DNA from 3 places in the Pantoea sp. X-Soil-ISGK-259 genome. Region 3 is predicted to be linked to each of the others. Evidence: predicted binding sites of a transcription regulator. Region 3 holds the regulator's gene; each other region holds the start of a gene.
What was found. The regulator PhoB, encoded in region 3, activates phosphate uptake and scavenging genes when phosphate is short. The targets are predictions, from matches to a motif close to CTGTCATAAAACTGNCNNAT.

Region 1: a site for PhoB is predicted at 2,443-2,462, ahead of glpT (glycerol-3-phosphate transporter). Genes of this name have one in related genera too.
Region 2: a site for PhoB is predicted at 1,768-1,787, ahead of pitA (inorganic phosphate transporter PitA). Genes of this name have one in related genera too.

Annotation. Positions count from the first base shown of each region.
Region 1 is NZ_AP035986.1:186,768-191,322, forward strand. It holds gene pldB (lysophospholipase L2) at 1-55, shown strand, start outside; gene yigL (sugar/pyridoxal phosphate phosphatase YigL) at 107-907, shown strand; gene glpT (glycerol-3-phosphate transporter) at 957-2,297, opposite strand; gene AC6I77_RS00855 (carboxylate/amino acid/amine transporter) at 2,673-3,533, shown strand; gene AC6I77_RS00860 (YehS family protein) at 3,933-4,412, opposite strand; gene metR (HTH-type transcriptional regulator MetR) at 4,496-4,555, opposite strand, start outside.
Region 2 is NZ_AP035986.1:3,792,568-3,797,122, forward strand. It holds gene AC6I77_RS18085 (aldo/keto reductase) at 1-504, shown strand, start outside; gene AC6I77_RS18090 (BaiN/RdsA family NAD(P)/FAD-dependent oxidoreductase) at 512-1,696, opposite strand; gene pitA (inorganic phosphate transporter PitA) at 1,939-3,441, shown strand; gene uspB (universal stress protein UspB) at 3,479-3,814, opposite strand; gene uspA (universal stress protein UspA) at 4,229-4,555, shown strand, end outside.
Region 3 is NZ_AP035986.1:926,855-931,409, forward strand. It holds gene AC6I77_RS04180 (AAA family ATPase) at 1-795, opposite strand, end outside; gene sbcD (exonuclease subunit SbcD) at 792-1,991, opposite strand; gene phoB (phosphate response regulator transcription factor PhoB) at 2,189-2,878, shown strand; gene phoR (phosphate regulon sensor histidine kinase PhoR) at 2,893-4,206, shown strand; gene AC6I77_RS04200 (PstS family phosphate ABC transporter substrate-binding protein) at 4,226-4,555, shown strand, end outside.

The DNA of each region.
Region 1 (4,555 bases), 740 kb from region 3:
GATGCGCGCCGAAGCACTCAATGCAGTGGTCGACTTTTTTTCATCGCACCACTGACGTTTTTTATCCGACCGGTTAAACCGGCAGAACCAGATACCCGAGGTTTTCATGTATCACATCGTTGCATCCGATCTGGATGGCACGCTGCTTTCTCCCGAACATCGTCTGACCCCTTTTGCGCGTGAAACACTGCAGCAGCTGGTCGCGAAAGATATTCACTTTGTGTTCGCCACTGGCCGTCATCATATTGATGTCGGACAGATGCGCGACAGCCTGGCCATTCCTGCCTATATGATCACCTCAAACGGCGCGCGCGTGCACAACGCACAGGGCGAACTGGTGTTCAGTCATAATCTGGATGAGGACATCGCCAGCGATCTGTTTGGTCTGCAGTATCATCACAGCGATATTCTGACGCACGTTTACCGCGACGATGAGTGGTTTGTCAGCCGTTCAAGCCCGGCGGAGCAGGACTATTTCCGCGAGTCGGTCTTCAACTATCAGGTCTATGAGCCGGGTCTGTTGCCTACTGATAACATCAGCAAGGTTTTCTTCACCTGCGAAAATCCTGAGCATCTGATTCCGATGGAGCAGGCGATTGAAGCGCGCTGGGGCGACCAGGTTAATGTCAGTTTCTCGCTGCCAACCTGTCTGGAAGTGATGGCGGGTGGCGTGTCGAAAGGGCATGCGCTGGAGGCGGTCGCGAAGACGCTGGGCCACACGCTGAAAAGCTGTATCGCTTTTGGCGACGGCATGAATGATGTGGAGATGCTGAGCATGGCGGGTAAAGGCTTTATCATGCAGAACGCCCATCAGCGGTTGAAAGATACGCTGCCAGCGCTGGATGTGATTGGGTCGAATGCCGATGATGCGGTGCCGCAGATGCTTCGCACGCTCTATCTGGCTTAAGCCGTCAGCGTAAAACAGGGCCGGATAACCGGCCCTGTTTTTATGGCCGTCAGGCGAGGGTCTTTTTGTGTTTGTGTTCGCTGACCATGGTCAGTAACAGCAGAATAACCGCCAGCACACAGCCCGCAATCATGACCATGAAGCCGCCGTCCCAGCCGAAATAATCGACGGTGTAACCGACAATGGCGCTGGCCGCCACCGATCCGCCCAGATAGCCGAACAGGCCGGTGAAGCCCGCTGCCGTGCCCGCCGCTTTTTTCGGTGCCAGTTCCAGCGCGTGCAGACCAATCAGCATCACCGGACCGTAGATCAGGAAGCCAATCACGATCATGCAGGCCATGTCGACGCCAGGATTACCCGCCGGGTTGAGCCAGTAGATCACAGTTGCAATGGTCACCAGCGTCATAAAGAACACCCCGGTTGCACCGCGATTGCCGCGGAACACTTTGTCCGACATCCAGCCACACAGCAGCGTGCCCGGAATCCCCGCATATTCATACAGGAAGTAGGCCCACGACGATTTATCCAGCGTGAAGTGTTTTACTTCGCGCAGATAGGTCGGCGACCAGTCGAGAATGCCGTAGCGCAGCAGATAAACAAAGACGTTGGCCAGTGCGATGTACCACAGCAACTTGTTTGGCAGCACATACTTCATGAAGATCTGTTTTGCCGTCAGCTCCTCTTCGTGGCTGGCATCGTAATCAGGCGGATAGTCGTTTTTGTACTCTTCAATCGGCGGCAGACCACAGGATTGTGGGGTGTCGCGCATCAGCGCAAAGGCCAGAATCGCAATAGCAATCGCGCCAAACGCCGGCATGTAGAGTGCTGCTTTCCAGTCGTTGAACCACGCCATACCGAGCAGGAACAGCAGAGGCGGAATACCGCCGCCTACGTTATGCGCACAGTTCCAGACCGAGACAATCCTGCCGCGCTCCTTCTGCGACCACCAGTGAACCATGGTACGTCCACAGGGTGGCCAGCCCATGCCCTGGAACCAGCCGCAGACAAACAGCAGCACGAACATCACCATGATGCTGGAGGTCGCCCAGGGAACGAATCCCATAATCAGCATCACCGCCGCGGCCAGAATCAGACCAGCCGGTAAGAAGACGCGCGGATTTGATCGGTCAGAGACCGAGCCCATGATGAATTTTGAAAAGCCGTAGGCAATGGAGATGCCGGATAAGGCAAAACCGAGATCGCCACGTGAAAAACCCTGCTCCACCAGATAGGGCATGGCGAGTGCGAAGTTTTTCCTGACCAGATAGTAGGCCGCGTAACCAAAGAAGATCCCGATGAAAATTTGCCAGCGCAGGCGACGGTAGAGCGGATCGACATGATCCTCCGCCACCTGCGGCTGACGTGGTGCAGGTTTAAAAATGCTCAGCATCAGTGAGGCCCTCCAGGGCACATTATGGTTTTTTATTCCCAGCAGGTTGGGGCAGGAAAAGAGCAGAAAAAAATGGACGCAGGATGTTCCATTTCGCGCAAAGAATAGTGTTAGTTGCGCAACGTTACTGTGATGAGTGACACATTTGTTACAGTTTTATTACAGTTGATAGCGAATATGATCATCCGATGGATCATTTCGCGCATTTTATCTGGCATAAAACCCATTCCGGCACCGCTTATGTCAGTAAGTGTAAACAAGTCATTTTTCGGGCGTTTTAATCGCCTGGTTAGTAATCAGATGTCAACCAGATTTAACAGCCTGAGGGCTGCACATTGTTTACACTGACGGCCTGTTTATTTCGGGATCGTCACCGTGTTTTTATTGATTATTACCACCATTCTGTGGGCCTTTTCGTTCAGCCTGATTGGCGAGTATCTTGCCGGTCAGGTAGACAGCTGGTTCTCTGTGCTCATGCGTCTGGCGCTTGCTGCGCTGGTGTTTCTCCCTTTCCTGCGCTGGCGCGGCCATCGCCCTTCGACATTGCTGCTTTATATGCTGGTGGGGATGTTGCAGCTGGGCGTGATGTATCTGCTGAGCTTCGAAGCCTATCTCTACCTGAGCGTGTCGGAGTTCCTGCTGTTTACGGTGATGACCCCGCTCTACGTGACGCTGATTTATGATCTGATCAGCCGTCGTCCACTGCGCATCGGCTATATCTTCAGTGCGTTGCTGGCGGTGGCAGGCGCGGCCATTATTCGCTATGACAAAGTCAGCGATCATTTCTGGTTTGGCCTGCTGTTAGTGCAGCTGGCAAACATCTGCTTTGCGGCGGGAATGGTAGGTTATAAGCGTCTGCAGGAGACCCGACCCATGCCGCAGCATACCGCTTTCTCCTGGTTCTATCTGGGGGCAGTGTTGATTGCGGTGATCGCCTGGTGTGCCTGGGGTAACCCGCAGAAGTTGCCGACGACTTCATTGCAGTGGGGCATTCTGGTCTGGCTGGGGGTGGCAGCTTCCGGTCTCGGCTATTTTATGTGGAATTACGGTGCGACGCAGGTCGATGCCGGTACGCTGGGCATTATGAATAACATGCACGTTCCCGCCGGGCTGCTGGTGAATCTGGCTATCTGGCAGGAAAAGCCGCACTGGCCGAGCTTTATTGCGGGCGCGCTGGTGATCCTCGCCTCACTGTGGGTGCATAAGCGGTGGGTGGTGGGGCGTAGTGACCGGTAATCATTAGGTGCTGGGACAAACCGTTGCTGTAGCCGGACTGCGGCCTCCCGGGCTGGCGCGTCCGATCGCGAAGGAATCTCACCTCGCTGTGGATCGGCCGGGCCATCCCTGGCCCGGACGCTTCGCTCTTCAGACGCGCCAGCCCTGGAGACTTAACAGCATCATCGCAGTTGAACAAAGGACTCAGAGCGAATATGAAGGAGGGGATGGCGGGTTGAGAAGTAAAGCGTCCGCCGCAAGGACAAAAACGTCGGGAGCGTTTTTGAACAACGCACAGCGTCGGCCCGCTTGCGGGCGAGCCTCACGGATGAGGCGAGTAAACCGGCGGTCGAGGCTCCAGGGATGGATTTACGCCGTCTTTACGCAGCAACCCGCCATTTCCGACTGGATGGCGCCATATCAGGCAGGCTTCTCACTCTTAGGGCGCTGAATCATCGCCAGCCCTTTCAGGAAGTTGCGCAGAATCTGGTCGCCACACTCGCGATAGTTCTTATGATCCGGTTTGCGGAAAATCGCGCCAATCTCAGCCTGTGAAACAGTAAAATTCACACGCTTCAGGACATCAGGAATGTCGGTGGTTTTCAGATCAAAAGCGATGCGCAGCTTTCTCATGAAGATATTGTTAGTCATCTTGCGTTCTATGGACGGCGCGGGCGCATCTTCACTTTTGCCACGACGGTAAAAGATCAGGCCATTCAGAAAATAACCCATCAGCACATCCGGGCAGGGACGAAACGCGGCATCGTCATCTTTTTTCAGCCACGCCTGAATATCCGCTACCGGCACGTCACATTGCGCCAGCGCAAAAATCTCCACCATTTTGGCATCGCTCAGATTGAGCATGTAGCGCACGCTGCGCAGAATATCATTGTTAGTCATGGTGAGATCTTCTCATGTTCAGTCGACAGGCTGCGCATTATAGGGGATTTCGCCCGCGTTCGCGCAGGTTTGTGCCCGCCGGATTACCGCTGTAATACTGCACCGGGCAGCGCGGCGTCGCGCACAAATGGCAGATGCTCGCA
Region 2 (4,555 bases), 2.9 Mb from region 3:
AAAGCGCTGGCATTTCCAAACGTCTCGTCGATTCAGCTGATTTACAACATTTTCCGTCAGCGTCCCGCGGAACTGCTGTTGCGTGAAGCGAAACGCCGTGATGTGGCGATCATTGCCCGTGTGCCGCTGGCTTCAGGCCTGCTGACCGGCAAAATGCGCGCCGACAGCGTGTTTGCCGCTGACGACCATCGCACCTTTAACCGTAATGGCGAAGCGTTCGATAAAGGCGAGACCTTCTCCGGTGTGCCTTATGAGGTGGCACTGGAGGCGGTGGAGGAGATTCGCCGCTTTGTTACGGGCGACACCACCATGGCGATGTTTGCACTGCGCTGGATCCTGATGAACGAAGATGTCAGCGTGGTCATTCCTGGCGCGAAAAATCGTGAGCAGGCTGAAGCCAATGCCCGCGCCAGCGACGTCGGTGCACTCTCTGAGGATACGATGGCGGCGCTGAAGCAGATCTATCAGGAGAAGATTGCGCCGCACGTGCATCAGCGCTGGTAAATGCGCGTTACAACGCCTGGGCGCACGCCCAGGCGGAACTCCAGGCCCACTGGAAGTTATATCCCCCCAGCCAGCCGGTGACATCGGCCACTTCACCAATAAAGTACAGCCCCGGCACCGCGCGCGCCTCCATGGTTTTCGAGGAGAGCTGCGTGGTGTCTACGCCGCCCAGTGTCACTTCAGCTGTGCGATACCCCTCGGTGCCGTTTGGCTGAATGCGCCAGGCATGCAGCGTCTGCGCCAGTTCAGTTTGCTGTTTGCTGTTGAGCTGTTTCAGGGTGATATCCGGCACCACTTTGAGTGCCTGCAATACTTCCACCAGACGCTTCGGCAGGATTTTCGCCAGACTGTTTTTCAGGCTGAGATTCGGATGCGCTTCACGCTGCGCCGTCAGAAACGCCTCAAGCGGCGTAGCGGGTAACAGGTCGATGGTGACGAATTCGCCGGGCAGCCAGTAGCTGGAGATTTGCAGTACCGCGGGGCCGGAGAGCCCACGGTGAGTGAACAGCATCGCCTCTTTAAAGCGGGTACCATCCTGCGCATCGATGGTGGTGTCCAGCGCAACGCCTGAGAGCGTCTGTAATTGTTCCAGCAGTGGCTTATGCAGCGTAAAGGGCACCAGAGCCGCCCGGGTCGGATACACATTCAGACCAAATTGCTCTGCAATTTTGTAGCCAAACGGCGTGGCACCCAGGCCTGGCATCGACAGACCACCACTGGCAATCACCAGCTTCTTCGCCTGAACCGTACTGCCGTTGAGTTGCAGGGTGTAGCCGCTTTCATCGCGCTCAACACTGAGCACTTCACTGCGCAGTCGCAGGGTGACATTGCCCTTGTCACATTCGGCCAGCAGCAGATCGACAATTTGCTGAGCAGAGTCATCACAGAAGAGCTGGCCCAGGGTTTTTTCATGCCAGGCGATACCGTGGCGATTAACCAGATCGATAAAATCCCACTGGGTATAACGCGCCAGCGCGGATTTACAGAAATGAGGATTGTGCGACAGATACGCCGCCGGTTCAGTGTAGAGATTGGTGAAGTTGCAGCGGCCACCGCCCGACATCAGAATCTTGCGGCCTGGCTTTTTGCCGTTATCCAGCAGTAACACGCTCAGTCCGCGCTGCCCGGCCTGGGCGGCACAGAACAGCCCTGCGGCTCCGGCACCAATGATGATAACGTCAAACTGTTCCACTGCGTTCACTCACTTAACTGGAAAGGCGCAGATTGTAGTGATCTGCTCACCCGGACGCCAGCGTCAAAAAATTGCCGTAAATGTGTCATATTGTATCTGACTAATATCTAACCCTTTTTCACTGAGTAACCCGTTCGCTCTGCGAAGAAAGGTTAAATTAGCGCTATATTTTCCTTTCCCATACAGCACGTTGTCGCGGATAATGCGCCGCGTTCATGTCCTCCAAAAATGGCGTAACGTTTATGCTACATCTGTTTGCTGGTCTAGACCTCAGTACTAGCCTGTTATTGGTTCTTGCCCTGCTGTTTGTATTGTTTTACGAAGCAATCAACGGTTTCCACGACACGGCCAACGCAGTTGCGACGGTCATCTATACGCGTGCCATGCGTGCCCAGCTTGCTGTGGTTATGGCGGGTGTATTCAACTTCCTTGGCGTACTACTCGGTGGATTGAGTGTTGCCTACGCTATTGTTCATATGCTTCCCACCGATCTGTTGCTGAATGTTGGATCGGCTCACGGTCTCGCCATGGTGTTTTCTATGCTGCTGGCGGCGATTATCTGGAACCTCGGCACCTGGTATCTCGGTCTGCCGGCCTCCAGCTCCCATACACTGATCGGCGCGATTATCGGTATCGGTCTGACCAACGCCCTGATGAGCGGAACCTCGGTGGTTGATGCACTCAACATTCCGAAAGTCCTGAACATCTTCCTTTCTCTGATCCTGTCGCCGATTGTCGGCCTGGTGATGGCGGGCGGGTTAATCTTTATTCTGCGTCGCTACTGGAGTAATACTAAAAAGCGTGCGCGTATTCATATGACGCCTGCTGACCGCGAAAAGATCGACGGCAAGAAAAAGCCGCCGTTCTGGACCCGTATCGCCCTGATTGTTTCGGCAATTGGCGTGAGCTATTCGCACGGTGCGAATGACGGTCAGAAGGGCATTGGCCTGATCATGCTGGTCCTGATTGGCGTGGCGCCGGCTGGTTTCGTCGTGAATATGAATGCCTCCGGTTATGACATCACGCGCACCCGCGATGCCGTCAACCATCTGGAACAGTATTACCAGCAGCACAACGCGTCACTGACACATATCATCCAGATGGCACCGCCTAAGTTGCCAACACCGGAAGAAGTACCGGCAACCAGCCCGCAGGAGTTTCACTGTGACAGCGCGCGAGCACTGCAGGCAGTACAGCGTGCGCAGGTGTTGCTGAATAATCTGCAGAGCTACGATCAGCTGACCGTTGATCAGCGTGGTCAGATGCGTCGTCTGCTGCTGTGTATCTCAGACACCGCCGATAAAGCGGCCCGTCTGCAGGAAACTACGCCAGATGACAAACGCTTCCTCAATAAGCTGAAAAGTGACCTGCTTGGCACCATCGAGTACGCGCCTATCTGGATTATTTTGGCCGTGGCGCTGGCGCTGGGCACCGGTACCATGATTGGCTGGCGTCGTGTTGCCACCACCATCGGTGAGAAGATTGGTAAAAAAGGCATGACCTATGCGCAGGGAATGTCAGCCCAGGTGACAGCAGCGCTGTCGATTGGTATTGCCAGCTATACCGGCATGCCCGTCTCTACCACGCATATCCTCTCTTCATCGGTGGCCGGTACCATGCTGGTCGACGGTGGCGGATTGCAGAGCCGGACTATCAAGAACATCGCCATGGCGTGGATCTTCACCCTGCCGGTTTGTATTCTGCTGTCAGGTTCGCTCTACTGGATTGCCTTGAAACTGGTGTGATGCCAGCTGACAAAAGGGCGACGCAAGTCGCCCTTTTTTAATGCCAGATCGCCAGCGCCACCAGACTGATAACCACCAGCCCACACAGCGCACTGGTCAGAACAAACTGTCCCCGCACCCGTTCACAGCGCCGGATAAACTCATCGTCGTGGTGATCAAGATAGCGTTTTGCCCAGATATAAGTGACCAGCCGCACCTGTTTACTCGGCTGACCGTGAGAGGTGAAAAACCCCGCCCCATCGACATACTGATACAGCAGTGGATCACAACCCCGTAATACCGCCAGTAGCGCGCGCAGCGATGAAAAATAGCGTGCCATATTCACGATACACACCACACAAAGAGCCCAGAAAAGCGCAATAGTGCTGATCATATTCCCCCCTCCCAGCTGGAATCGCAGCAACAGACTCAGTGTCTGGCACTGAATCCGCCTGCAGAAAAAACCAGCCACTGAATCTCCGGACTGCGAAAATTTTCGACCCCCTGAGCGGCTGCGAACCGGACCGCCTTTTCTCAGTGTAGGAGAATTCTTTACATTTTTTCCAACGATGATTTTCGTTCAGCGCGAGTAAATCTGGCATAGCCTTGATCTTATTCATAAGCCAGACGGCAACAGCAGCATTTACAATGAGAGAAGGCTATACTCAGACTATAACAACATCATCACCTGCAACGCAGGTTGACACTTTGGTGGCGCTCATCGCCCGCTCGCGCAAGGGACTTCGCTAAGCTGTGACGCGGCAGGAACACCGGATGCCATCCTTAATCTCGTGAAAGGAGTTTTATCATGGCTTATAAACACATCCTGATTGCAGTAGACCTTTCTCCCGAAAGCCAGTTGCTGGTGGATAAGGCTGTCTCGCTGGCGCGTCCCTACGATGCCAGAATTTCCCTGATTCACGTTGATGTGAATTATTCTGACCTCTATACCGGCCTGATTGATGTCAACTTAGGGGATATGCAGAAGCGTATTTCTGAAGAGACGCATGCCGCACTGAAAGGGTTGTCCGATGCGGCGGGCTATCCGATCAGTGAGACACTGAGCGGCAGTGGTGACCTCGGCCAGGTTCTGGTTGATGCCATCAAGAAATATGACGTTGACCTGGTGGTGTGT
Region 3 (4,555 bases):
CGCGGCATCAGCCTGCTCACTCTCCTGCTGTAACTGCTGCGCCTGCTGCTGCCACTGCTGCTGCTGCTGCGCCTGTTGATAGTGCGCGCTGAGCCGCTGTTCCGCGTCGGTCAGATCGGTGAGCTGCAGTTGCAGGGCGTCACGCGCGTCACTGTCCAGCAGTGCCATTGCACCCGCCTGACTGCGCAACATATCCAGCTGCGTTTTCGCCTCTTTGTGACGCTCGTAGATAGCGGCGGAGATCAGGCCGTAAATTTCGGTGCCGGTCAGCTCCTCCAGCAGTTCGGCACGCTCACTGGCTTTAGCGTTGAGGAAGGCGGCAAACTGGCCCTGCGACAGCATCATTGAGCGGGTAAAACGTTCGAAATCAAGCCCGGAGAGGGTTTCGATCATCTTCAGCTTGTCACCGACTTTATCGGCAACAATGGTGTTGTCGGCGCAGCGCGCCAGCTCAACGCGCGGGGCCTGCAGCTTACCGTCGGCGGTGCCACGCGCACGGTTCTGGCTCCAGAAGGCGCGCCAGGCTTCGCCTTTGATCTCAAACTCTACTTCAGCCAGACATTCGGCACAGTCGCGCGTCATCAGCGCATTCTGGCTCTGGGAAATCGCGCCCAGGCGCGGCGTCTGGTGATAGAGCGCCAGACAAATGGCGTCCAGCAGGGTGGTTTTACCCGCGCCGGTCGCGCCGGTTATGGCAAACAGGCCATTGCTGGCAAAAGGCTCGGCGCGGAAGTCGATGAACCATTCACCGCGCAGAGCATTGAGGTTTTTAAACCGTAGCGTGAGGATCTTCATTGGGTCTCTTCCATGGCGGCCAGCGTCTGGCGGAACAGGGTGGTCATCTCGTCGATTTGCGCAGGTTGCAGCTTCTCATCCAGCGCGAGCCGGCGGGCAAAGACCTCTTCCACTTTCAGTTCACTCAGGGTTTCGTTGTCGAGCCGCGCCAGGCTCTGCTGCCGCTGCTCGCGGCTGCGGCGCAGCAGCAGGACTTCAACCGGCAGCGTGGCGGTCAGGGTTTCGACCTGATGCTGCAGATCGCTGAGGTACTCCTGCGTAGTGACTTCGATGTCGAGCCAGGTTGGCTTCTCCTGCTCAGCCGTGCTGAAGGCGTGTAACTGTTCCGCAATCTGCGCCAGCGATCCTTTCAGCACCTGCATCGGCTGCGCGTGCGGCACCACCAGCGGCGTAACGGATTGCAGGCCGCCTGCCGCAAGCTCCAGCAGAAAGACGCTTTTTTCGCTGCCCAGCTCATCAAAACTCAGCGGAATGGGCGAGCCGCTATAGCGGATATGCTCGCTGCCCGCCACGCGCTGGGCGCGATGAATATGGCCCAGCGCAATGTAGTCAGCGGCCGGAAAGGCACTGGCGGGGAAGGCATCAAGCGTACCGATGTAGATGTCACGCACCGAATCGCTCTGGCTGACCCCGACGGTGGTGAGATGTCCGGTAGCGATAATCGGCAATGCATGACCCAGCGCCTGGGCGGCGGCGAAGCGTTGCTGATAGTGATGGGCAATCGCCTCCAGCAGCGAGGTCTGTTTATCGCGTCCTGACTGACCCGCCCGGCTGCGCAGAATATCGCGCGGTCGCAGATAGGGAATGGCACAGAGCAGTGCACCTGGTTCGCCCTGGCGGGTGTTCAGCAGCAACACATCATCCTGTTCCTGGGGGGTGGCTATTACCCGGGTGTTGAGACAGGCGAGCAGTTCGCGCGACTCATTCAGCGTCGCCACGGAATCGTGGTTGCCCGCCAGCACAATCAGCTGACAACCGGTGGGCTGCAGCGCCACCACAAAGCGGTTAAACATCTCGCGGGCGTAGCTGGGCGGCGTGCCGGTATCAAACAGATCGCCTGCAATAATCAACGCATCCACCTGATGCTGTTCAATCTGGATCAACAGCCAGTCGAGAAACGCCTGATGTTCGGCTGCCCGACTTTTGTTGTAAAAGAACTGCCCCAGATGCCAGTCCGCAGTATGAATGATGCGCATGATGAGTCCCTGCCGTTGTGATTCGCCCGGCGATTATACTGGCTATGCGGCCAAAGCGAAAAATTGTCGCTGCGCTGTCATAAATGATTACCAACGGCGTTACAGGCAGGTTATGTTTTTCATAAAAGTGTCACAAATCTGACGCATAATGGCGCCGCGAATCTCAGTGACAGCCGTCATAATCAGCAGGAGTAATAATGGCTAAGCGCATTTTGGTTGTGGAGGATGAAGCCCCCATCCGTGAAATGTTGTGTTTTGTTCTGGAGCAGAACGACTATCAGCCAATTGAGGCGGAAGACTATGACAGTGCCGTGGGCAGGCTGATTGAACCCTGGCCCGATCTGATTTTACTGGACTGGATGTTACCTGGAGGCAGCGGTATTCAGTTTATCAAGCATCTGAAACGCGAGGCGATGACACGGGATATCCCGGTGATGATGCTCACCGCGCGTGGCGAAGAGGAAGATCGGGTGCGTGGCCTGGAAGTGGGCGCCGATGATTACATTACCAAGCCCTTTTCACCCAAAGAGCTGATGGCGCGAATTAAAGCGGTGATGCGCCGTATTTCACCGATGGCGGTGGAAGAGGTGATTGAGATGCAGGGACTGAGTCTGGATCCTTCTTCACATCGCGTGATGTCCGAAACCACGCCGCTGGAGATGGGCCCGACCGAATATAAGCTGCTGCACTTCTTTATGACTCACCCGGAACGCGTATACAGCCGCGAACAGCTGCTGAACAACGTCTGGGGCACCAATGTGTATGTGGAAGATCGCACTGTTGATGTTCACATTCGCCGTTTACGTAAAGCGCTGGAAGTCTCCGGCCACGATCGCATGGTACAAACCGTCCGTGGAACAGGGTATCGTTTCTCTGCCCGCTACTAAACGGAGCCTTTACCGTGCTGGAACGCCTCTCCTGGAAGAGATTACTGACAGAACTGCTGCTGGCCTGTCTGCCTGCGGTGCTGCTGGGCCTGCTGTCTGGCGGTTTGCCCTGGTGGTTGCTGCTGAGCGTGGTCATGGTGCTGTTATGGCATTTCCACAATCTGATGCGGCTGTCGCACTGGCTGTGGCTCGACCGCACCATGACGCCACCCGCCGGGCGTGCCAGCTGGGAACCGCTGTTTTATGGTCTTTACCAGATGCAGCTGCGCAACCGGCGGCGGCGACGTGAACTCGGTAATCTGATCAAACGTTTCCGCAGCGGTGCCGAGTCGCTGCCGGATGCGGTGATCCTGACCACGGAAGAGGGCACTATTTTCTGGTGTAACGGTCTGGCGCAACAGCACCTGGGTCTGCGCTGGCCGGAAGATAATGGCCAGAACATCCTCAATCTGCTGCGTTATCCGGAGTTCTCACGCTATCTGCGCCAGCGCGATTTTGACAAGCCCCTGACGCTGGTGCTGAACAACAAACTTCACATGGAATTCCGCGTTATGCCCTACAGCGAGGGGCAGTGGCTGCTGGTGGCGCGTGATGTGACGCAGATGCATCAGCTGGAAGGGGCGCGCCGCAACTTTTTTGCCAACGTCAGCCATGAGTTACGTACGCCGCTCACGGTGCTGCAGGGCTATCTGGAGATGATGAACGACTCGGTGATGAGCGAGCCTTCGCGCAGCAAAGCGCTGCACACGATGTCGGAGCAGACGCGCCGTATGGACAGCCTGGTCAAACAGCTGCTGACGCTGTCGCGCATTGAAGCCGCGCCTGCCATCGATCTGAAAGAGAAGGTGGATGTGCCGGTCATGCTGAAACTGCTGCAGCATGAGGCGGCGACGCTAAGTGGCGGTCGTCACGATATTCATTTCCATACCGATCCCCATCTGAAAGTGTTCGGCAACGATGAACAGCTTCGCAGTGCTATCTCCAATCTGGTTTATAACGCGGTGAATCACACCCCGGATGGCACGCGGATCGATATCAGCTGGCTGCGCGGCAAACAGGGCGCCACCTTCCGGGTTTGCGACAACGGGCCGGGTATTGCTTCAGAACATATTCCCCGTCTGACCGAGCGTTTCTACCGCGTCGATAAAGCGCGTTCACGCGCCACCGGGGGTAGCGGGCTGGGTCTGGCGATTGTGAAACATGCGCTGAGTCACCACAACGCGCGGCTCGACATCACCAGCGTGCCGCACCAAGAGACCTGTTTTACGTTTACGCTGCCTGCGAGGTTGATTGTCAGCAGCGTGATGCAGGAGAATGCCGTTCATTAGTGGCTGCCGGATCTTCCTGATGCGCATTCTTCTTTTATTGATTGTTACGCTGCTGCCGGGCCTGGCGCTGGCCCAGCACGGCACGCTCTCCGGCAATCTCAGCAGTGTCGGCTCAGATACGCTTGGCTATCTTATGACCCTGTGGGGCGAGGATTTTAGTCGGCAGGCGCCGGGCGTCAATGTGCAGGTTCAGGCCTCCGGTTCCTCAACCGCACCGACCGCGCTGGCAGCAGGTGCCGCACAGCTCGGTCCGATGAGCCGCCCGATGCAGGCCGATGAGCGGCAGGCTTTTGAGGCGCGCTACGGTTATCCGCCGCTGGCGGTGCCGGTGGCGATGGATGCGCTGGTG